One region of the Alteromonas naphthalenivorans genome, then DNA from elsewhere that is predicted to be linked to it. Evidence: predicted binding sites of a transcription regulator. Region 1 holds the regulator's gene; each other region holds the start of a gene.
What was found. The regulator FliA, encoded in region 1, starts transcription of late flagellar genes. The targets are predictions, from matches to a motif close to CTAAAGNTNNNNNNNNNNNNGCCGATA.

Region 1 (8,069 bases):
TTCCATAATGGCTTTTACCGCTGAAATGCCATCCATTATCGGCATTTCCACATCCATTGTGACTACATCAGGTAGCAGTGTATCTATTTTATCTAGTGCATCTTGCCCGTTACGAGCTTCACCAATAACTTCAAGCTCTCTGTCATCGTCGAGAATCTCGCGAACTCGACGACGATAAAAAGTAGAATCGTCCACGACCAGGACTTTAAAGACCATGGATGTTAATTTCCTATTTGTTACGCCGTTTTACTTTAAGGGCTTTTTAGCATAACGCTTCAGTAAGCTAGGAACATCTAAGATGAGTGCAATTCCACCGTCGGATGTGATAGTTGCTCCCGCCATACCTGGCGTTCCTTGTAATAAGGCATCTAATGGTTTTATCACCACTTCTTCTTGGCCTATTAGCGCATCAACAACAAATCCAACTTGCTGGGTGCCTATTTGAACCACGACGACGTGACCTTTTTCTTTGCTTATATTTTTAGGTCCGCGGATCAACCATTCTCCGAGGAAGAACAGTGGTATCGCTTTAGAACGAACTATCATGGTTAATTGGCCATCAACCGTATTGGTTTTCTTGATGTCCATATTGATAATTTCGTTGACCGCACCTAACGGTAACGCGAACGTTTGTTTCCCAACCACAATCATTAGGGTCGGTAATATTGCAAGCGTGAGTGGGACTTTAATATCGAGTCGAGTACCTTTCCCAAGCTGGGAATCAATATTAATAGTACCGTTAAGCTGGTTAATTTTTGTTTTAACCACATCCATGCCTACACCACGGCCCGAGATATCACTAATCTCAGTTTTCGTTGAGAAACCAGGTGCAAAAATAAGATTGAACGCTTCAACATCAGACATACGCGCAGCCGCATCGGCGTCTAAAACACCTCGGCTTATAGCAATCTCTTTCAGTTTTTCAGCATCCATCCCCTTACCATCATCTTCAATGGTAAGTAAGATATGGTCACCTTCCTGAGAAGCCGATAATCTCACGGTCCCCATTCGGGTTTTACCTGTAGCAGCACGGTCATCAGGCATTTCAATACCATGATCCACTGAGTTTCTTACTAAGTGAACTAAGGGATCAGCCAATGCTTCTACCAAGTTTTTATCTAAATCTGTCTCTTCACCTTCCAATTCCAAGGTAATTTCTTTTTTCAAACTACGTGCTAAGTCTCGAACAACGCGAGGGAAGCGGCCAAACACTTTCTTAATTGGCTGCATACGGGTTTTCATAACCGCACCCTGCAAATCACCCGTCACCACATCTAGGTTAGCAATTGCCTTCGACATACTTTCGTCGGCATTGGTTATTCCTAAACTCAGCAAACGATTTCGTACTAATACTAACTCGCCAACCATATTCATAATTTGGTCTAGGCGCTTGGTATCAACACGAACTGTAGTTTCTGCTTGAGGAGGTGCTGGGGTTGCTTTTTTGTCGTCTTTCTTAGCCGCTGGTTTAGCGGGCTCTGACGCTTTTTTAGCTGCTGGACTAGGCGCTGGCGCTTTTGCGGCAGGCGTTGATTTAGCCGGCGTACTAGCGGCAGATTGCTCTGCCTTGGCTTTCTGAATTGCTTCTGTCGCCTTTTTATCTACGGGCGGCGTATTTGCTGCTGGTTCAGCACCTTGCGCTGTAGGGCCTTGTCCTGAACCATGTAATTGGTCAAGCAATGCTTCAAATTCATCGTCGGTAATTTCTTCACCGCTAGGCGCTGCCGCTTTCGGCGCAGCTACAGGCGCTGGTTCTTCTTCTTTGAATTTACCTTTACCGTGCAATTCGTCTAGCAGTGCTTCAAATTCATCGTCGGTAATATCATCACCTGAACCACCAACCGCGGGGGCTGCCGCTTTTGGTTCTGCTTTCGCAGATTTACCTGGGGCATTTGAACCATGAAGTTCATCCAGCAAGGCTTCAAATTCATCTTCAGAAATCTCGTCGATGCCGCCATCGCTACTTGCGGCAGGCGCTTCAGGTACAGGCGCTTCTTCTAACGCGAATTCTTCTTCGGCAGCGGGGACTTCAGCCGCTTCACTACTGTCACCAAAGATGTTTTCGTCTGGGGTTTCTGGGGTGCTTAACTTATGCAGCAAATCAACTAACTTTGCGTCTGCAGGAATTAGTGGTTCTTGCGCTTTAACACGCTCAAACATATCGACTACTACATCGGTGGCCTGAAGAATGGTATCCATTAATTCAGGCGTAAGAGTACGTTGTCCGTTTCGCATTACATCGAAAACGTTTTCTGCACCATGGCAAATTTCAACTAATTCGGTAAGCGACAAAAAGCCGGCGCCACCTTTTACGGTATGGTAACCACGGAAGATAGCATTCAGTAAATCTGCATCTTCAGGATTATTTTCCAGATCAACGAGCTGTTCTTGTAATTGTTCAAGGATCTCCCCAGCTTCAACTAGAAAGTCCTGTAATATATCCTCGTCAACATCAAACGCCATGCGCCCGCTCCCCTAAAAACCTAAGCTAGACAAAAGATCATCTACGTCATCTTGGCCAGATACCACATCATCGCGTTGGTCTGCATCAATAATTGGACCTTCGGCTTCGACACTATCGATCTTGTTAACTTTTTCGACTTTCGCTTCCAATGGCTTGTCTTGCTCCGCCTGTTCGGGTTCACCGAACATCGTCAGCATATTAACTAAGCTATCTTCCACTTCTTTTACGAGTTCAATCACTCTGCGAATAACTTGACCGGTAAGATCTTGATAACCTTGTGCCATTAACACTTCGGTAAGCAATGATGTAAGCTTAGCTGATTGTTTCGATCCGTCTTCTAGCAATTCGTCTAAATCTGCACATAAAACTTTGAATTCGCCCAACTCAAGTTGACGATTCATCAGTTTCTTCCATTCCGGCATAATTTTTTCGATACGGGTAGAGAGCACTTCAGCAATTGGCATACTCTCTTCAACTGCGTCCATGGTGGTATTGGCAGCTTTTTCCGTTTCTTCGATAACGTACATCAGTCGCGTTTGCGCATCAGGAATGTCATCAACGGTTAAATTTTTAATACGTTCATCGATTTGGAAGTTATTCAACGAGTCATGAAGTTGACGCGTTAATTTACCCACTTCAGCAAAGAGCTCAATGGACTCTTTCATCGAAACAGCTTCTAAGACAGCGTTCGCTGATGCGTTATCGCCCTCTTCAAGATACGCTACCAATTTTTTGGCTTCTTCGAGCGTTATGGAGACACTTTCATTTGTCGACATCCAGTAAACCTCATTTCTCTGGTGAGCGTCTGGATCAACCTAAACGTTCGAAGATTTTATCTAATTTTTCTTTCAACGTAGCGGCAGTGAAAGGTTTAACAACATAACCATTCACACCAGCTTGCGCTGCGGCAACGATTTGTTCTTTCTTCGCTTCTGCTGTCACCATAAGAACCGGTAGGTGTTTCAACTTATCGTCGGCACGTATAGCGCGTAATAAGTCGATACCTTGCATACCTGGCATATTCCAATCTGTTACAACAAAGTCAAAATCACCTTGTTGTAGCATAGGCAGCGCGGTGTTACCGTCGTCCGCTTCCTGGATATTGGCAAAACCCAAATCTTTTAGCAGGTTCTTTATGATACGTCTCATGGTAGAAAAATCGTCAACCACGAGAATTTTCATACTTTTATCCAAAATAGCCTCCAATGAGGGGTTAATTGTTATTAATTTCTATTCTTCGTCAACTTGCCACGATTTCATTCGTGATTTGAGTTTTAACATGGCCTGACTATGAATTTGACTTACTCGCGATTCACTAACATCAAGAACTTCGCCTATTTCTCTAAGATTCAGTTCTTCATCATAGTATAAAGAAAGTACAATCGCTTCCCGTTCGGGTAATGTAGTAATAGCATGTGCTAGCGCTTTTTGGAAAGCCCCTTGCATCAAATCTTCTAACGGTGCGTCGCTGCCTCGGTTTTTTTCTGTAGAAATGACATCTTCAGAAACCCCAAGGTCTTCAATCCCCACCAATTTTCCGGCATTCACTTCGTTCAGCATTTGATGATAATCTTGCATGCTAACATTCATTTTAGCTGCAATATCTACATCTCGCGCGTCTCGGCCTGTTTCACCTTCAACTTGAGAGATGGCTTCTGTGATTGCCCTACCGTTTTTATGAACGGAACGAGGAGTCCAATCACCTTTTCTTATTTCATCAAGCATGGCGCCACGAATACGAATACCTGCAAAGGTTTCGAAACTTGCCCCTTTGGAACCGTCAAAGTTTCGTGCAGCTTCTAGCAGTCCAATCATACCTGACTGGATTAAATCATCGACAAGAACACTGGCTGGTAGTCTCGCCATTAAGTGGTGTGCTATCCGCTTCACTAGCGAAGCGTGACGCTCAACTAATTGTGACTTGTCTGTTTGCTGTTGATAAGCGGCTGCTTTGCTATTCAACGCTGACTTCCTACTGCTTTATCTGCTATTAGTTGCTCAATAAAAAATTCTAAATGGCCACCCGGTTGCGCAGGTATAGGCCATGATCCTGCTTTGGCTGCTAGCTGGCTAATCGCCACTGCTGCCGGAGAACTTGGATAAGCATCTACAATTGACGTTTGCTTACGTACTGCTCGGCGTATGTTCTCGTCAAAAGGAACTGTTGCTACCAATTCTAGCGCAACATCTAAGAATCGCCCTGTTACTTTAGATAATTTGCTGAAAAGTTCCTGACCTTCTCTAACATCGCGGACCATGTTAGCGACCACTTTAAAGCGAAAGACACCGTGTTCTCGGTTAAGAATTTTAATTAATGCATAGGCATCGGTAAGTGAAGTGGGCTCATCACACACTACCACCATAATATCTTGGGAGGCTTTGGAGAAGCTTAGCACCATATCGGAAATACCCGCTGCGGTATCCACAATAAGCACATCAATGGGCGTGCGCAACTCGCTGAATGCTCTTATGAGTCCTGCATGCTGCGTTGGTGATAGCTCTGCCATTGATTGAGAACCTGATGTGGCTGGTGCTATTTTTATACCGTGAGGACCCGTAACGAGAACATCGTCCAAGGTACACTCACCAGATAATACGTGGGAGAGGTTTTTCTCTACTCGCAATCCTAGCATTACATCCACATTGGCCAGACCTAAGTCTGCATCCAATACCATTACCCGCTTTCCCTGCTTTGCCATAGCAATAGCTGTGTTTAGCGTAATATTTGTTTTACCAACGCCACCTTTACCTCCGGTGACGGCGATAACTTTGATTAATCGTGATTGCTTCATTTTTCGTAAGCTACTCGCTTGATCATCAATCATACTGCTCGTGCTGTTTTAACCACATTGTTACTAGTAGTATGATTCAAACCGTACTTTTTATAAAGCTTTGCAGCAGCAGATACTAAAGATTTTGCTTCTGCAATCTTAATGTCTTCAGGAACTTTCTGTCCATCTGTTACATAACTGACAGGTAACTGGTACTCCACCGCTGCGCTAAGCACTTCGCCTAGAGAGTAGCACTCATCAAGCTTTGTAAAGATACAACCGCTAAGTTCCACCCCTTCGTACGCATCTATAATACGTTGTAATGCAGCATATTGGGTATTCGCTTGCGCTACTAGGTATTTTTTCACTGGCTGCATTTGACCGTTATCAAATTGATTTATCTGTTTAATTAATCGACTATCTCGTTGACTAAAGCCTGCCGTATCAATTAACACTAGTCTCTTATGGCGTAATTGAAACAATAAATCTGATAATTCTTCACTACTTTGTGCTTTACGCACTGTGCAGCCAATAATTTTTCCATATGTGGCTAATTGCTCAAACGCTGCAATACGATAGGTATCAATCGTAATCATGGCAACGGAGTCGGCGCCGTATTTCTGTGCGTAACGAGCAGCTAATTTAGCAACTGTAGTGGTTTTACCTGTTCCGGTAGGACCCACTAACGCTACTGCGCCCTTTTGCGTAAGTATATCGTTACCTGTCACATTAATGCGATTAGCCAATAGGTTTAAAAGATATACCCAAGCGTCACGCTCGTTGTAATGCGACGGCGTATAACTAATCAGTTGCTCTGCCAATGATTGGCTTAACCCCATGTCGGTTAAACGCTGAATTAAATAATGATGTACAGGCTGCTGACGACGACTTTTTGCTTCCATCAAATCAGCAACTTGGTATTGAAGCACATTTCGTAGTGACGCCAACTCTTCTTTAATTTGAGATAATTCGTCAGACTGAGGAGCACTGCTGTTATCAATGCTTTCATTAAGACTTGACGCTTGATGGCTTGGGAATTCTGAGGCGACTTGACTGGCTTCTACATCGTCGATAAAGGCTTCTGAAAAGTCTAAGTGTGATGCAATTTTATTGGCATGCTGAGCGTTAGCACTAGGTGCTGAAGCTGGGCTTTGAATACTGCCACCATGTTGTTTTTCCAACAGCGCTTTTAAGCTATCTGGGCCATCATCACCGATGATTTCGCTAAGACTTGGAACAGCCGCTTTCGCTCGCCCTGCTGCACTAGGCGCTGGCTTTTTAATCGACAGTTTGGCTTCCGGTTCTTTATCGTAAGCGGCGACCAATTCGATACCGTCAGCAAGCTTTCGGTTTGACATGATAACGGCATCGCTGCCCAATTCCGCTTTAACTTGGCTTAAAGCTTCTCGCATATCTTTGCCAAAGAAACGTCTGATTTTCATTGAAAACTCTCCAATCACCCAGTGTCAGATTATTGACCGACCGAACTGACTATTTTTATCTGCTTATCGTCGGGTACTTCCTGATAGGAAAGTACATGTAAACCCGCGACCGAATACTTTAAGAAGCGAGATAGTACGGGGCGCAACATACCGGAAGTGAGAAGTACTGCAGGCTCACCTTCTAATTCTTGTTGCTGACTAGCTTGCTGCAATGATTTTTGCAGCTTATCGGCCAGTCCTGGTTCTATACCAGCGCCATCTTCGCCACCTGCTTGTAATGACTGGTGCAACATCTGTTCCAACTCTGGCGCCAAGGTTATGACGGGTATCTCTTTCGCACCTTGGGTAATTTCTTGGGTGATTAGGCGTTTAAGCGCAATACGTACCGCAGACACTAGTACATCTGGGTCTTGGCTACGCGGGCCGTATTCGCTCAAGGTTTGTACAATGGTACGCATGTCACGAATAGGCACTCCTTCAAACAGCAAGGTTTGCAGCACTTTAACAATGGTGCTTAACGGCAGAATATCAGGCACTAACCCTTCAACTAGTTTAGGATGCTGCTTAGCTAGCATATCTAGAAGCTGCTGCGCTTCTTCATGTCCAAGTAGTTGGTAGGCGTTGTTTGTCAGCAATTGACTTAAATGAGTAGCAACCACAGTAGCAGCATCAACCACGGTATAACCCAGTGTTTGCGCATGCTCACGCTTATTCGGTTTTATCCATACCGCATCTAAGCCAAAGGCAGGGTCTTTGGTTGCACGGCCTTCCAGCTTGCCAAATACTTGACCCGGATTAATCGCAAGTTCTTCATCGTGACTTATTTGCGCATCGCCAATAGTTACGCCCAACATCGCAATGGTGTATAAATTAGGTTCTAAATCTAAATTATCGCGAATGTGCACCGGTGGAATAAGAAAGCCTAACTCTTGAGATAACTTCTTACGCACCCCTTTGATACGAGTGAGCAGTTCTCCGCCCTGAGACTTATCTACTAAGGGGATTAATCGGTACCCGACTTCTAAACCGATGGTATCTACGTGCTGCACATCATCCCACCCAAGCTCTTTTATTTCGGGCGCAACAGTGTCATCTTTCACGATATTCGCTGGGGTTTTAGGTTTTTCTGCCTCGCGTTTAGCCGCAACACCCTGCCAATAAGCGTAACCAGCGATAAGCACTGAAAACCCAATAAAGGCCAAATGAGGCATACCAGGAATAATCCCCATGACAAATAAAACACCAGAGGCAATATAAAGGGCTTGGCTGTTACCTAATTGACTACGTATTTCTTTGCCCATTTCTTGGGTTTCGTTTTCACGAGTAACAATAATAGCGGTAGCCACAGACAGTAACAGTGAGGGTATTTGCGCCACCAAACCGTCACCAATG
Region 2 (8,069 bases), 140 kb from region 1:
AGGCTAATAAAGGTTTTCGTTTAGGTGAAAACGGCTTCTTGAACGCCACGGTAGAATATCGACAGCAACAAGGCACATCACGCTCTGTTCAGCGTGATGATGCACAAGGCCTCATTGATGCGGGTAATAGGCTTATAAGCAGCCCTGCGCAAATATGGGGCGCGTTAGATGTTAACGAAGACATGAAAATGTCGGCAAATGCGGGGTGGGACATTGCGCCTAACTACGAAGGTTACGCGTTAGCAACTTATGCCCATCGTGAAATAAGTGGCGGTTTTTACTTTCGCAACCCACAAACCCGAGAAGGTGTCTTTTCTGAAACGAACGAAGAAACGGGCGAGAGTCGTTTATTGGTTGGGGATTTAGACGGTATAGGGCAGGGGATTAGATGCCCCACCATTTTCCTTGATGATACCAATGTATTGGATAACCCCGATTATTTGCGTATTGCCGATAATACCACCGCACTTGGTGCGAACTGCTTTGCCTTTAACGAGTGGTTTCCCGGTGGGTTTACCCCACAATTTGGTGGCACAATCACTGATGCCTCTGTATTTGCTGGCGTCAAAACGGAATTAGATAATGGCTGGGCGATGGATTTGAGTGCCAGTGTAGGGTATTCAGATATCGCTTATCGTTTATCTGGCACCGTTAATCCTTCTCTTGGGCCAGACTCTCCGCTCTCTTTTTCTCCAGGCTCAGTTAGCCAAGTAGAGCGTACGTTTAATCTTGATTTCGCAAAGCTAATTCAATCCGTATTTGAAGAGCCAATTAGTATTGCTATGGGCGCAGAGTGGCGCAGAGAAACTTACTTTCAAAAAGCCGGTGATGATGCCTCTTATGCCGCTGACTCGCTCGCTTTTGACCCCACAACGGGGGCATCGCAAGGGTTCAGCATTGGCTCGAACGGATTCCCTGGTTACCAGCCTCAATCTGCAGGGCACTGGAGCAGAAGTAATTGGGCGGTGTACATAGACTTGGAGTTTTTCTTAAGTGAAGCATGGCAGTTTGGTGTAGCCACCCGCGTTGAACACTTTACTGATTTTGGCTCTACCTTTGATGGCAAGCTAAGTACGCGATATAAGGTTAATGACTTATTTGCCCTTCGAGGCTCTATCAATACTGGCTTTAAAGCGCCGACGGTTGGTCAAAGTAATGTGATTAATGTCACCACGGCTTATAGCGCGAATGGACTAGAAGACCAAGCCACACTGCCGCCCACTGATTTGATATCACAACAGCTAGGTGCAACACCGCTCACTCCAGAAGAGTCGGTTAACTTTAGTTTAGGTGTGGTGATGCACGTAAGTGATACCTTTTTCGCAACCCTCGACTATTTTAATATCCGTTTAATGGACAGGATCAGTACCACGTCAGCAATACCGCTTAGTGAGGCAGACATCCAAGTGCTTAGTGCGAACGGCCGCGACGATGCGGCGAACTACAATGCCGCCAAATTTTTCACCAATGACTTTGATACCCAAACCCAAGGGGTCGATTTAGTGGTTCACTACGACTTCATGGTACAAGATTGGAAGCAGACATTGTTGTTAGCTTACAATTGGACAGACACACAAGTAGAGCGGGTGACCTTGTATCCCACCATGGTTGATGGTGAGATAACCTTAATGCCAAACCTGACAACGCAGCGCATTAGAATGCTAGAAGATAACTTGCCAGCACACAGAGGCAGTTTGACGCTCGAACAGTACATTGGTGACTTTAATTTTACGTGGCGGGCAAACTACTACGGCAAATATTACGAAGACCATCTAGATGCTTCTGCGGGAATGGATATTTATGGAAGCGACACGCTAACGGCAGATGCGCAAGTAGCATGGTTTTTTTCACCGTCGTGGGGAGTTACGCTAGGTGTGCAAAACTTATTTGATACAAAACCTGATAGCAATCCGTTTAGTGGGGAAGTAGGGGCTTTATATCCGCCAACATCGCCAGGGGGGATTAATGGCGCATTCTATTATTTAGGATTGGAATACAGTGTTGATTAACGACACAAAAGTTGATTGAAATAGAAGGTCAGATAAATTTTGGATAGAATCTAAAAAATAGAAACTAGGAAAATACCTAGGAAAAAAGAAAGGGCTAGCCTACGTTTTTAAACATAGAATCATCGATGATGGTTTGATCGATAATCTGTTGTGCCATTTGGATGCACTTGCCACACTGGGAACCAAGTTCCATATGTTCACGCAATTCACGCATGTTACCTACGCCATTACCTTGTACTGCGGCGCGTATGCTTTTATCGGTAACGCCGTAACACATACATACAAACATAAAACACTCCAAATAAGTCTGTAAATGATAATAATTGCTATTTCATTCTAATGCAAGTGAGATTTAGTCGTATTCACACTCAAGAAATCATCAAAAAGGGTGGCCGTTGGTACGATGAGTGAAAAATTAGCAGAAGTAGAGTGCGTTACCGCTTGTTATCTAAGATAAAGTACCAATAAAGAGAGTTAGAAAACGCCAAGTGAAAAGACGTTTTACTTATTATTTAGTTTTTATATAAATTGGAGATATTTATGAGTGTATTAGTTGGCCGTCCAGCGCCGGATTTTACCGCTGCTGCAGTATTAGGTTCAGGTGAAATAGTTGATTCATTTTCACTATCTGAAACCATCAAAGGCAAAAAAGCGGTACTTTTTTTCTACCCGCTAGATTTCACCTTTGTTTGCCCATCTGAACTTATTGCTTTTGATAAGCGTTTTGAAGAATTTAAAAAACGGGGCGTAGAAGTGATTGGGGTTTCTATCGATTCACAGTTTTCTCATAACGCATGGCGAAATACGCCAGTAAACGAAGGTGGCATTGGTCCAGTTCAATATACGTTAGTGGCCGACGTGAAACATGAAATTTGTCAGGCGTATGATGTTGAGCATCCAGAAGATGGCGTGGCATTTAGAGGTTCTTTCCTGATTGATGAAGAAGGCCTAGTACGTCATCAAGTGATTAACGACCTTCCGCTAGGCCGTAATGTAGACGAAATGCTTCGTATGGTCGATGCACTTGCATTCCATCAGGATCATGGCGAAGTTTGCCCAGCAGGTTGGACACAAGGTAAAGCGGGTATGGATGCTTCACCAGAAGGCGTAGCCAAGTACCTTGCAGCAGAAGCTGACAAGTTATAATAGGCCGAAAGTATCTACAAAAGCTTTAAAAGTAAGCACTCAGGCTTGTTAAATAGGCTTTATGCAAATACGTCTACCTAATACTAAAACAGCGCCATTCGGCGCTGTTTTTTATTTCTACTGAATAAATTTTAATTTGAAGCGATTGCAGCTAAGGCAGCATTTCAGACGTTGCTTATCAGCAAGGCTCATCAGGGCTGATAGGTTCACCAGCTAAGGGCCAGCCGCCAAGTGCTTTGTAGCGATTTACCATAAAGCAAAATAGCTCTGTGGTTTTTTGCGCATCATATAAAGCGCTATGGGCTTCTTTTTGATCAAACTCAATACCTGCCGCTCGGCAGGCTTTAACTAATACGGTTTGACCTAAGGTTAAACCTGCAAGGCTGGTGGTATCAAATGATACAAACGGGTGGAAAGGCGTGCGCTTAATGTTGCAGCGAGCTATGGCGGCGTTCACGAAACTTTGATCGAAGGTGGCGTTATGCGCCACGATTACCGAACGCTGGCAATCCGCATCTTTTTGCGCTTTTCGAATACCTTTGCACAGCGACTTCATTGCTTCACTTTCTTCTATGGCACCGCGCAGGGCACAGTGAGGGTCAATGCCGTTAAACTCTAGCGCTGCAGGCTCTAAGTTCGCGCCTTCAAAAGGATCGACATGGTAATGAAAAGTTTGGTCGGGATAAATCAGACCATCTTCTTCCATTTTTACCGTTACGGCAGCAATTTCAAGTAAGGCATCGGTCCCAGCATTAAAACCGGCGGTTTCAACGTCGATAACAACAGGGAAGTAGCCCCTAAAACGATGAGGAAGGGAGTGGTGCAACTCAGACATAGTTTCTCTTAGCAGGTTCTTTGGTTACGTAACAAAGCTGTATCAACATAGAAATGCTACAAAAAGTGCTGGGATTATGGCAAGGATAACCCACGGTATCCAGCCTGAATTTCAATGTGGGGCGTTAGAAACCTGAAATGAGGGCATAATTGATGGTATTAATGGTATAGAAGGCTAAACTTTTCTACACTAAGGACGATATATTCTGTAAGCGCCTTTTCGTTAGGTATGGTTTATCAGTTGAGTGGGTATAGTTGTGAAGCGTAAATTCGGTTTACTTATTCCGTTGTTTTTTACTACGGTCGCAAGCGGTGCTATGCGTCAGTATTCTGCTACGGTAGAAACGTCTAACTGGGAAGTGGTTGATGCATCGCGTTTGCAATGTACATTGAACCATCCTTTACCCGGTTACGGCGATGCCATGTTTACAAGCGTGGCTTCTAAACGGCTTAATATGGAATTTGAGCTAGACATGCATTTATTGCCTAACCGCTTCGATGTAGCTGCTGTTTATTCTGTACCGCCAAAGTGGATGCCGGGTGTAGCGCCTAAAACCATCGCCGATATGACATTGCGCACGCAATATAACGGTGACCTTCCGCAAGACGCTGCATGGACTATGCTAAGTGAACTCGAAAAAGGCTTCTGGCCCACCATTTATTATCAAGACTGGTATAACGAATACGATAAAGTGAGTGTTGCATTAAACGCCAGTAATTTCTCGATGGTGTATCGAGACTTCGTTAAGTGTGTGTCTAACTTATTGCCTTACAACTTCGACGATATTGCCTATACGGTGTTGTCGTATCAGAAAAACAGTACCGAACTGACTAAGTATTCTCAAAAGCGCCTAACAATGATTGGGGAATACCTAAAAGAAGATAGCGACTTAGAGTTAGTATTGCTTGATGGCTATACCGATAGCTATGGCGGGCGATGGAACAACGAACAATTATCTATACGCCGAGCCAATGAAGTAAAAAGCTACTTAACTACCATAGGCGTGCCCGATGACAGAATTCAACTGACGGGGCACGGTGAGAAGCGCCATATAGCAAATAACGATACCCGAGAGTCGCGAGCGCAAAATAGAAGGGTAGTAGTGCGGTTATCTAAATCTTAGGGTTATCTAAAAACTAAGTAAAAAATATAAACAAATTTGAAAAAGCGGCTTAATGGCCGCTTTTTTGTGAAGTGAATAATATATTTGTTGTTGCTATTCGCCTTGTGCTTCAAGCCAGGCTTTTACCGGCGGCACATGGTCGGTAAATACGCCGTCTACGTTTACCACGTGTTTCAGGGTAGAAAGAAGTTGCTCTGCAGTCATACCTGGCGGTAGGGCATCTTGACGGAACGTGTAGGGATGAATAATGAAACCTTCTGAATGGGCATACTCAACCCAAGATGCGGGTATCAGTTTGCCTGTTTCCATCGCTTGGGGGTCTAGTAGTTGGCCTAACCAAGGGCCTAAACCGTCGGCATATTTAGCCACTTCTTTCATGCCTGCTTCACTTTTGATCCAATCGTAGTCTGTGGTTGATTCTCCCCAACTGTTTTCACCTATTAGCATGACCACTTTTCCCGCATAGTTTAGGTCTTTTCTAATGCGCTTTATTTCATCGAAGTCGAAACACTGCAAGTAACTGTTGGCGTCTTTATTGGCAAGATTAAATCGTGTTAGTGATGCAATCACAATCTGGCTAGCATCTACTCCTTGTTCGTTATGCCACGCTGGTGATTTTACTTCCGTATAAACCCCTACATTGGTATTGAACTCTCGATTAAGCTGAGTAATAAGCTCGTAGTGTTCTTCTAAGGTTGCCACGGTAAAATTTGCCGTATTCCCTGTATAGCGTTTTGTAAAAACTTGTTCACCCTTGCTGTTCGCTCGTTCGTGTACTTGCAGAGTACGAAGCTCAGCTAACGTGAAGTCTAAGGCGTAAAAGCGACCATCTTTACGTGCACGCTCTGGAAATACTTGCTCAACATTGGTTACTGTTTCTAAGTGTATGTCGTGCAAGACCACAGCAATCCCATCTTTAGTAATAACCGCATCTTGCTCAATAAAGTCAGGGTTCATGGCAAAAGCAAGCGTGGCGGCTTCTAATGTGTGCTCAGGCAGATAACCTGACGCGCCCCTATGAGCAATAACATCGAAGTCTTTCGCCAATAGTACTGGGCTTGCAAAAATCGAGATAGAAAGCGAGAAAGTAAGTAGAGCGTGACGAATTTTTAGCATGATAGGGCAATATCCTTATTAATAGGGCCGCTGTATTTTAAAATAGAGACTTATTGTTTTGTTTGAATAAGTTCGATGGCATAGCCATCTGGATCGCGAACAAAAGCAATGACAGTAGAGCCGCCCTTTACGGGGCCTGGCTTACGGTATACATCACAGCCATTTTGCTCTAGGTTTTCGCAGAACTGATAAATATCGTCTACTTCGATGGCGATGTGGCCGTAAGCCGTGCCTTTTTCATAGGTGTTGTCGCCCCAGTTATAAGTGAGTTCAAGTACGGTAGTGTTAGTTTCTTCACCATAACCCACGAAAGCGAGCGTGTATTCATAAGCTTGGTTTTCAGACTTCCTCAATAGCTTCATGCCCATCAAGTGAGTGTAGAAGTGCAAAGATGCATCAAGATCTTCAACACGAAGCATGGTGTGTAGCATTCTCATTCGACTCTCCCCGTTCTTCTAAGAACATCATATATATCAGTTTACTATGGGTATGTGAAAGGAATGAGACACTAAAGCCCAAATACAATAGCTGCAAGCACCTATCGGTAAACCGCTAGCAAAAAAGGACAATTAAAAGTTATACATTCCCTTATTGTCTATTTTAAGGTGACGGCGACGTTGTAGTAAATAACACAACTATTCTATCGACTTACGTATGTGAAATGTCTGTAGTGATTGCGCCTGCCATTGATGGTGAATGAAGGGGGAGGGCACGAGGGTTAAGGTGTGTGGGCGATTGTAATGGAAGTAATACAGTAATATGTTGCTCGATAATAGAAATAAATAGCAATATCGGTAGACTTACCTTACGGAAAGATGTACATTATGCCCGCTTTAGATAATAAAAAGCTTTTTCTACTACTGCCTTGTACCCTTTTATTCTTCAGTTTTACCGAAGTTTTAATAGATATACATTTGCGTTACTAGTAAGTTAAATCTATTGCTATCCGGTGAATTTCACCAATTACTTCAAATATATAAGGTTACAAACATGTCTGATACAGTAAACGGCACAGTTAAATGGTTCAACGAAGATAAAGGTTTTGGTTTTCTTACTCAAGACGGTGGCGGTAAAGACGTATTCGTACATTTCCGTTCAATCGCTTCTGACGGCTTCAAAACTCTTTCTGAAGGCCAAGCGGTTAGCTTCAGTGTAGAACAAGGTCAAAAAGGCCTTCAAGCTGCAAACGTTGTTGTTCTTTAAGTAGAACTTTAAAATACAACGACAAAAGGCTAAGTTTCTACTTAGCCTTTTTTAATTGTGCAGTACTAATATTTTTATTTATTTTTGGTTTGATAAGAACAGAATTTTGAAAGGAATTTTAAAACGAATAAAAAACTAGCAACATTATTATACAAAGAAAAATTATATGTCTCATACTATTAACGGCGCTTCGCTCCGTACACTTCCCCCTATTTCGACAATCTCAGTAAATAACTTCAACGTTGTTTTTACCGATAAAGAGTGTCAAAAGTCAGTTCAATTTCACAACAACAGAGATACTAAAGTATTTTTACGTTGGTTGCTTAATACTACGGTTGAAAGTATTTATGCTTAGCTAATAAGCAGGCTGAAGCAAAATTAATACTGCGTTAAGAGCTCGTGTGTCGCTATTGCCTTACAGAATATTGCGTATAAAAAAGTAAATTTCCTCTTTTATATTATGTATTCTGAGCAAGCAGCTTTATGCTTGATATAGGACAAGTAACAGTTTTGTTGCCCTTTTACCTGCAGACAAGGTTCGATTTTGCTTTCTTACTTTCATTTGGGTGTTTTTTATTTTCTCCTCATACTGGTGGTAGTCCCCGCATTTGGTCAGGAACCTATATCAGTCGGTGAT
Region 3 (8,069 bases), 2.0 Mb from region 1:
AACGCCTATCATTAACGATGGACTGTGTTCGAGGCGAAAAAGAGTTCAATGCTGGAATTAATTTAACACGGCTTTCATTAGATAATGCGAATCTAAGTCGGGTTATGAAACGTATACCTAGTATGACCATTAGAACAATGATTGGCATATATTGGCAGGCGTTAAAGTTACTTATAAAGCGTACGCCACTTTATAACCACCCTAAGAAAAGTCAGGAATAATAACAACATGTCTTCCGGTGAATCTGTATTTAGTACCCCTTCAGAAGCGTCTCTTTTAGACAAGGTTTGTAGGCGCACATTTTTAAAGTGTTTAGAGAAACTTCCACATGGTTCACTTACCATTATGGAAAATGGCAGCACAATTGCTTCAATGGGTAACCCCAATGACGATTTACACGCTACGATTAATTTCAAAGACGTAAAGGCGTATCGCCAGTTATTATTGGGCGGTAGCGTGGGTGCAGGTGAAGCCTATATGGATGGCCTGTGGGAAAGCGATAATGTAACGGCAGTTGTACAAATATTTGCGCGTAACCTATCTACCCTTGATGCTTGGGAAAACAAGTTCAAGTGGATTTCCATGCCGATTCTGAAAATTCAGCACTTTGCCCGCCGTAATACTCAAGATCAAGCCAAGAAAAACATTGAAGCCCATTACGATTTGGGTAATAAACTTTACACTCGTTTTCTTGATAACACCATGATGTATTCATCGGCTATTTATCCTGATGTGAATGCCAGTTTAGAAGAAGCGCAAAATCACAAACTTAAAACAATTTGTGACAAGCTTCAGTTAACCGAAAGTGACCATCTTTTAGAAATAGGCACTGGCTGGGGTGGTTTAGCGGTATATGCAGCCAAGCATTGTGGTTGTAAAGTGACCACCACCACTATCTCTGAAGAACAGTATGCGTGGGCAGAGCAGTGGATTGAGCGCGCACAAGTGTCTGATAAAGTCACCTTGTTGAAAAAAGATTATCGCCTGCTAGAAGGTAAGTACGACAAGCTGGTTTCAATTGAAATGATTGAAGCTGTAGGAAAAGATTACTTAGGTAACTTTTTTGAGAAGTGTTCATCGCTGCTTAAAGACGATGGGCTAATGTTGCTACAATCCATCACCATTGATGATAGACGTTACGAAAGTTACGCCAGCAGTGTGGACTTCATTCAAAAATACATTTTCCCTGGTGGATTCCTTCCCTCACAGTATCAGTTAAACGCTCATTTAAAGCGCTATAGCGACATGATGATTAGAGACCTGCATGATATCGGATTAGATTACGCTCAAACCCTTAATCATTGGTACGAAGCCTTTATTAGCGCCAAAGAAGCATTACTCAACGATGGTTATGATGAACGTTTTATGCGTATGTGGATTTACTATTTAAAATACTGTGAAGGCGGTTTTTTAGAAAGAACCATTAGTACGGTGCAATTGGTAATATCTAAGCCACATCACAGGGAGGCACTGCAACGTTAGTTGCCTATAAAAAACAACGTTAGTTGACTATAAAAACCCACGTTAATTGCCTATAAAAGACAACTTCAAACTAAAAGGGCGAATCATTGATTCGCCCTTTTTGATTTTGTATTTTGCTTAGCAACCTATTCATCAACCACTGATATAGGTTGAGAAGTCATTGGTTTACCTTGATTGATATTAATCTCTACCCGTCTGTTCCGTGCTCTATCCGCCGGTGTTGTTGCATCTTCCACCATGGGGTCGGTATCGGCCTTGCCGACTACAGACATTCTGCTTTCATCGAACCCCGGCGCTGTTCGCATGGCTTCAGCTACGGCTACGGCACGCTGAGACGATAAATCCCAATTAGAACGATAGAGTTCATTAGCAATGTGTTGTCCGTCACTATGCCCTGAGATTTCTATTTCCCCTGGAACGTCTGCTAATAACACACCAATTTTGCGTAAAATAGGCTGAAATTGAGGTTGTAAAAATGCAGAACCGGCAGAAAATGAACCGTTCTCTCTAATGCGAATAGTCAACTGCTGACCTAAAGATTCCAATTCTACTGCGCCATCGAGAATTTGCTTTTGTAACTGCTGCGCTACTTTTTTCATTAACTCAGCAGTTTGTGTTTGATCTGAACTTTGCGACTCTGAGGACGACTGATCGGTGGCGGTTTGTTGTGACTGCCCCCCTCGCTGCTCACCCCTTTGCTTCTGCCTACCGCCGGATGAATCTTCGTCACCCGCTTGGAACTCTAGCATCTGCTGAGTCATTTCGATTGTTTGTTGCTGAATAGTGTCGATGGGCGACGGATCTGGACGACCAGGCCTAAACTCCATCGCAATAACACTCGTCCCTTTTGGGATGTCTTTCACTTCAATTTTGTTTTGCACACCAAAGGCAAACTTCATTGAGCCGGCGATTTGCTTGAACTTCAGTACATCCATTTCTGAAAATGAGAGCAAGAGTACAAAGAAGCACATGAGCAACGACATCAAATCAGCAAAGGTCCCCATCCATGCAGGAAGCCCTTCGGGAGGACATTTTGGGCACTCTTCTTCAGCCATTATTCGTCCTCAGCGCCCGTACCGCGTTTACTTGCCGCCAGATAATTTTTCAATATACCTTCGATAACACGCGGGTTTTGCCCATCGGCAATCCCTACAATGCCATCGAGCACTAACATTTGGTTAAGCTTTTCTTCTTGTGCGCGGTTTCCGAGCTTTACCGCCATGGGTAGGCAAATAATGTTGGCAAGAAATGCACCATACAAGGTGGTTAATAGTGCTACCGCCATTGCTGGCCCAATTGATTTAGGATCATCCATGTTAGAAAGCATGGCCACCAGACCAATCAGAGTTCCAATCATTCCCATTGCTGGTGCGATATCACCCATGCCTTTAAAAATGGTGGCACCAAACTCGTGTCGCTCGGTGGTCATAGAGATATCTTTCGCTAAGGTTTCTCTGACCACTTCTATGTCGTGACCATCAACTAACATGTCTACGCCTTTTTGCATAAACGGATTGTCTATTTCAGCTTCTTCTAATGCAAGAAAACCGCCTTTACGCGCTGCATCTGCCATCTCAACAATTTTTTCAATAAGATCTTCAGGCGTATCAATTTTGAACATGAATGCTTTGCCTGCAATTTTACCTGCACCAAAGAACTGCCCTAAAGTGTATTGGGATAAAATAACGAAAAGGGTGCCACCAAATACGATCAAGATAGACGGTACGTTGATGAACATGGCAATACTGCCACCCATAACCATGGCCATTACTACAAAGCCGATGGCGCCCAACATACCTATGACGGTTGCTAAATCCACTCACTCTTCCTCATTTTTTGCAGACGCTGCATACTATTACTCGTATTCTATCGGCATTGTATAGAATTTCTATAACAAGATTATCGCAAATTGCCTTAATTATTGTATACATAATGAGGTTAGTCGAACTTTAGGCGGTAGTTTTTAATACAAAGAGTTGCTTCACAAAACGTTATCATAGATAGCTGCAATAGGGCATATATTGACAAACCATTTGACCCTTTGGCTACCCTCAGTTAATGTGCGCGTAATCCAAAAAACGCCTAAAAATGAGTGCGATTGTGACGAAAGTGACGAAAAAGACAAATTCTCCCTCGTTTGAGGAAACCCTTACCGAATTAGATGCAATCGTTAATGAGATGGAAAACGGTGAGTTGCCATTAAACGTTGCACTAGAAAAATTCGAGCGAGGCATAGCCCTTTCCCGCGAAGGTCAGAAATCGTTAGAGCAAGCCGAGCAAAAAGTTAAAATTTTGCTTAATGAGCAAGGCGAAAGCGCATTACACCCTCTTCCTGAAGACGAGCAACCTTAAGCCTCGTGTCGCAACAAACAGGTATAGTATGAATTTCACTGCATTGCATCAGCAAGTTAAGCAGCAGACCGATACGTCGTTAAATACGCTTATTGATGACCTTCCCCACGACGCGCCGCGGCTTAAAGAAGCAATGCGTCACGCGTTGTTGGTGGGAGGAAAGCGTATGCGACCTTTACTGGTTCAAGTTATCGGCAACACCCTGGATGTGCCTAAAGGCGATCAAATGGCTATTAGTATGGCCATTGAGTGTGTGCATGCTTACTCGCTTGTACATGATGACTTGCCAGCCATGGACGATGACGATTTGCGTCGCGGCCAGCCGACTTGTCATATTGCATTCGATGAAGCCACCGCAATATTAGCCGGTGATGCATTGCAAGCGCTTGCTTTTAGCACGTTGGCAGATGCGCCTTTAAGTGATTTCGCAACCAATAAACGTGGCGAGTTACTTTCTGTGTTAGCCCGCGCCGCTGGCTATCGCGGTATGTGTGGCGGGCAAGCAATCGATTTAACCAGCACGGGTGAAGAAATAAGCCTTGAGCAGCTTAAGCGACTGCACAATTTGAAAACCGGCGCCCTACTTCGTGCATGTGTTGAAATGGTATCTATTGTTTCTCAAGACCTTGATAGCAACAGTAAAGCAGACTTATTAGCTTATGCCGACGATATTGGTCTTGCATTTCAAGTCCAAGATGACATTCTTGACGTAGAAGGTAATAGTGAGCAATTAGGAAAGCCAGCAGGCTCTGACATTGCTTTGGGTAAGAATACCTTTCCTGCCAAACTTGGCATTGAAGGTGCAAAACGAGAACTTGATAAGCTGCATCAGAATGCCCTTCAAGCCTTGGCTCGTTTACCCTACAATACAGACAGTTTAATTGCGTTTAGCGAACTATTGGTAAAACGAGACCATTAGTTCTGCAACCATGTTGAAAAAGATAATAAATAATGAGTTTAGACCTCCAACATTACCCCACGCTTGCTATTGCGCAAACGCCGGATAAGTTAAGACAGTTACCGCAAGAGAAATTGCGTGAGTTGTCAGATGAATTACGAGAATATTTACTAAATAGTGTAAGCCAAACCAGTGGACATTTTGCGTCGGGCTTAGGCACGGTCGAGCTTACTGTGGCCTTACATTATATTTATAACACGCCTATCGACAGATTGATTTGGGATGTGGGTCATCAGGCCTACCCCCATAAAATTCTTACGGGTCGCGCTAAGCAAATGTCGACGATTCGACAAAAAGACGGCTTACACCCCTTCCCTTGGCCTCCTGAGAGCGACTACGACACTTTTGCTGTAGGCCATTCGTCTACGTCTATCAGTGCTGCACTTGGCATGGCGGTTGCCGCCGAGCAAGAAGGCAAAAACCGTAAAGTGGTTGCCGTAATTGGTGATGGTGCGATTACCGCGGGCATGGCATTTGAAGCGATGAACCATGCTGGTGACATCAATAAAGATATGGTTGTGGTGTTAAACGACAACGAAATGTCTATTTCTGAAAACGTAGGTGCGCTTAATAGTCACCTAGCTCGCTTATTAACGGGTAATGTTTTCAACTCTATTCGCGATGGCTCTAAAAAACTATTAAGCAATGTACCGCCTATCAAAGAATTCGCTAGTCGCGCAGAAGAGCACCTTAAAGGTATGGTAGTGCCCGGCACAATCTTTGAAGAGCTTGGCTTTAATTACATAGGCCCTATTGATGGCCATGATGTAGATGCCGTTGTAGATACCTTGCGTAATATGCGCAAATTTAAAGGTCCGCAACTGCTTCACGTGGTCACTAAGAAAGGTAAAGGGTACGCCCTTGCTGAAAAAGACCCGATTAAATTCCACGCGGTGCCTAAATTTAACCCTGCCGATAACGCGTTGCCAAAAGCGAAGCCTTCAGCGCCAACTTTTTCTGCTATTTTTGGCGATTGGTTGTGCGATATAGCAGCGCAAGATCCTAAATTGATGGCGGTAACGCCTGCCATGCGTGAAGGTTCAGGCATGGTCGCGTTTTCGCAGCAATACCCTGATCAGTATTTCGATGTAGCCATTGCAGAACAACATGCGGTTACCTTTGCTGCGGGCTTAGCCAAAGACGGGTGTAACCCAGTAGTTGCGATTTATTCGACCTTTTTACAGCGTGCCTACGATCAGCTTATTCACGATGTGGCGTTGCAAGACTTGCCTGTTTTATTTGCCGTTGACCGAGCCGGTATTGTGGGGGCTGATGGCCCCACCCACCAAGGTGCGTTTGATATTGCCTTTTTACGCTGCATACCAAATATGATTGTGATGGCACCATCTGATGAAAATGAATGCAGACAAATGCTTTATACAGGTCATAAAGCACAAAAACCTGCGGCGGTACGCTACCCTCGCGGTGCTGGAATGGGCATTACCCCTGACACCGCAATGACCGAGTTACCTATTGGTAAATCGAAGGTTAGCCGCGCTATTACCGGCAAGCCATCGAAAAAAGCAGCCATATTGAATTTCGGCACACTCTTACCTAATGCATTGGCAGCTGCCGAAGCTATTGATGCTACGGTTATTGATATGCGCTTTGTTAAGCCGCTCGACGGCCAGGCTATTGAGAAAGCGGCGGCAGAACACGATTTGCTTATTACCTTAGAAGATGGCTGTATAGCCGGCGGAGCAGGCTCTGGTGTGCTTGAGTACTTGCAACAGCAAGGTATTATGAAACCTGTTCGTACATTAGGGCTTCCAGACAGCTTTGTTTTACAAGGTACGCAACAGGAAATGTACAAAGAGCATGGACTAGATATCGAAGGTATTACCTCCACACTTAGAAGCTTACTGAGCTAGCTGTTTGCTTTCACTCTCGCTCAATAGCCTTTAAAAACAAAAAGCCCGCAGTTGCGGGCTTTTTAATATGTACAAATTTTGCGTATTATTGCACGAACTTATCTTCGTCCAATTTAAAACAAGGTGGTAAATGCCGGCCACATCATCATCATAATATGTAAACACGCACACGCCATAGCCCCAGCCACTATATCATCAAGCATAATGCCTGTACCGCCGTGTAAGCGCTTATCGATAGGCCCTATTGGCCAAGGTTTTAAAATATCGAATATGCGAAACAGCACAAATCCTGCTAGCAAAGACGGTGCAGTAATAGGTACAAATAAGAAGGTAATAAACATACCTGCCACTTCGTCCCACACAATAGAACCGTGATCATGCACCTGCATATCATCAGCGGTTTTTCCGCACAGATAAATACCAAAAATTGAGGCGAAAACAGTGAAAGCGATAAATACCATCACAGGCATGTTGGCCGACAATATAAGTAGTGGTATTGCTACCGCAGAACCAAAGGTTCCAGGCATAAACGGGATAAGTCCGCTACCAAACCCAAGCGCTAAAAAGTGCACTGGATTTTTCATGCTAATTCTAGCGCGATATTCTTTTTGCATAAAATGCTCTATTAGCTTCTAGAAAGTATGTTCGTAGCCATTTTCATTGGTTGGTGTAAACGGCTGATTGTCTTTTAGCAAAGACAACTGACCCGCTTGCCCAGTAAGCTGACCAATGCAAGTTGCTTTCACACTACTACCGCCCATCGAGGTTTCAAAGTTACCTCGCTGTTCTTCACCTACGGTAAAGATGAGCTCATAGTCGTCGCCTGCTGACAGTGCATATTCGATCGCTTGGGCATTATCTACGGCACTGGTTAACGCTCTCGATAAAGGAAGCTTATCAACATGTACGTTTGCACCACAGCCTGATGCTTTCAAAATGTGGCCTAAATCAGAGATTAAGCCATCAGACACATCAATACACGATGAAGCAATACGACGAAGTGCCGTACCCATTGCTACTCGAGGCGTAGGGTAATAATGACGATTAATAAGCACATCTCGCGCTTCACCGGCCACGTTAAGTTTATTTTGCAGAATATCCAAGCCAGCACCAGCATCGCCTAAGGTGCCTGTAACATAAACCCAATCACCGGGTTTTGCATTACTGCGGGTCAGTTCGGAACCGGGTGGTATAAACCCTTGCGCCGTAATGGTCATGGCCATCGGGCCCTTAACGGTATCGCCACCAATTAACTGCACAGAATAGTACTGCGTAAGCTCGTACAAACCATCTACGAACTCGCTAAGCCATTCATCATTCACTGTTGGCAACGACAGCGATAAGCTGATCCAAGCAGGTTCAGCGCCCATGGCGGCTAAATCGCTCAAATTCACCGCTACGGTTTT

Region 2: AMBT_RS12385 (flagellar protein MotY) is a predicted target of FliA. The motif match lies at 4,165-4,191, and genes of this name have one in related genera.
Region 3: pomA (flagellar motor protein PomA) is a predicted target of FliA. The motif match lies at 3,350-3,376, and genes of this name have one in related genera.

What each region holds. Positions count from the first base shown of each region.
Region 1 is NC_015554.1:2,966,726-2,974,794, forward strand. Features, by position in the region: gene AMBT_RS12980 (protein-glutamate methylesterase/protein-glutamine glutaminase) at 1-216, opposite strand, end outside; gene AMBT_RS12985 (chemotaxis protein CheA) at 247-2,463, opposite strand; gene AMBT_RS12990 (protein phosphatase CheZ) at 2,476-3,240, opposite strand; gene cheY (chemotaxis response regulator CheY) at 3,275-3,658, opposite strand; gene AMBT_RS13000 (RNA polymerase sigma factor FliA) at 3,695-4,426, opposite strand; gene AMBT_RS13005 (MinD/ParA family protein) at 4,423-5,289, opposite strand; gene flhF (flagellar biosynthesis GTPase FlhF) at 5,286-6,677, opposite strand; gene flhA (flagellar biosynthesis protein FlhA) at 6,707-8,069, opposite strand, start outside.
Region 2 is NC_015554.1:2,826,299-2,834,367, reverse strand. Features, by position in the region: gene AMBT_RS12405 (TonB-dependent receptor) at 1-2,009, shown strand, start outside; gene AMBT_RS12400 (bacterioferritin-associated ferredoxin) at 2,104-2,298, opposite strand; gene AMBT_RS12395 (peroxiredoxin) at 2,550-3,155, shown strand; gene rnt (ribonuclease T) at 3,334-3,990, opposite strand; gene AMBT_RS12385 (flagellar protein MotY) at 4,307-5,113, shown strand; gene glpQ (glycerophosphodiester phosphodiesterase) at 5,207-6,229, opposite strand; gene gloA (lactoylglutathione lyase) at 6,280-6,666, opposite strand; gene cspE (transcription antiterminator/RNA stability regulator CspE) at 7,220-7,432, shown strand; gene AMBT_RS12365 (hypothetical protein) at 7,599-7,787, shown strand; gene AMBT_RS12360 (sensor domain-containing diguanylate cyclase) at 7,977-8,069, shown strand, end outside.
Region 3 is NC_015554.1:1,016,503-1,024,571, reverse strand. Features, by position in the region: gene AMBT_RS04385 (DUF1365 domain-containing protein) at 1-221, shown strand, start outside; gene AMBT_RS04380 (SAM-dependent methyltransferase) at 229-1,482, shown strand; gene AMBT_RS04375 (flagellar motor protein MotB) at 1,608-2,537, opposite strand; gene pomA (flagellar motor protein PomA) at 2,537-3,301, opposite strand; gene xseB (exodeoxyribonuclease VII small subunit) at 3,583-3,834, shown strand; gene ispA ((2E,6E)-farnesyl diphosphate synthase) at 3,863-4,753, shown strand; gene dxs (1-deoxy-D-xylulose-5-phosphate synthase) at 4,786-6,663, shown strand; gene AMBT_RS04350 (phosphatidylglycerophosphatase A family protein) at 6,777-7,277, opposite strand; gene thiL (thiamine-phosphate kinase) at 7,296-8,069, opposite strand, start outside.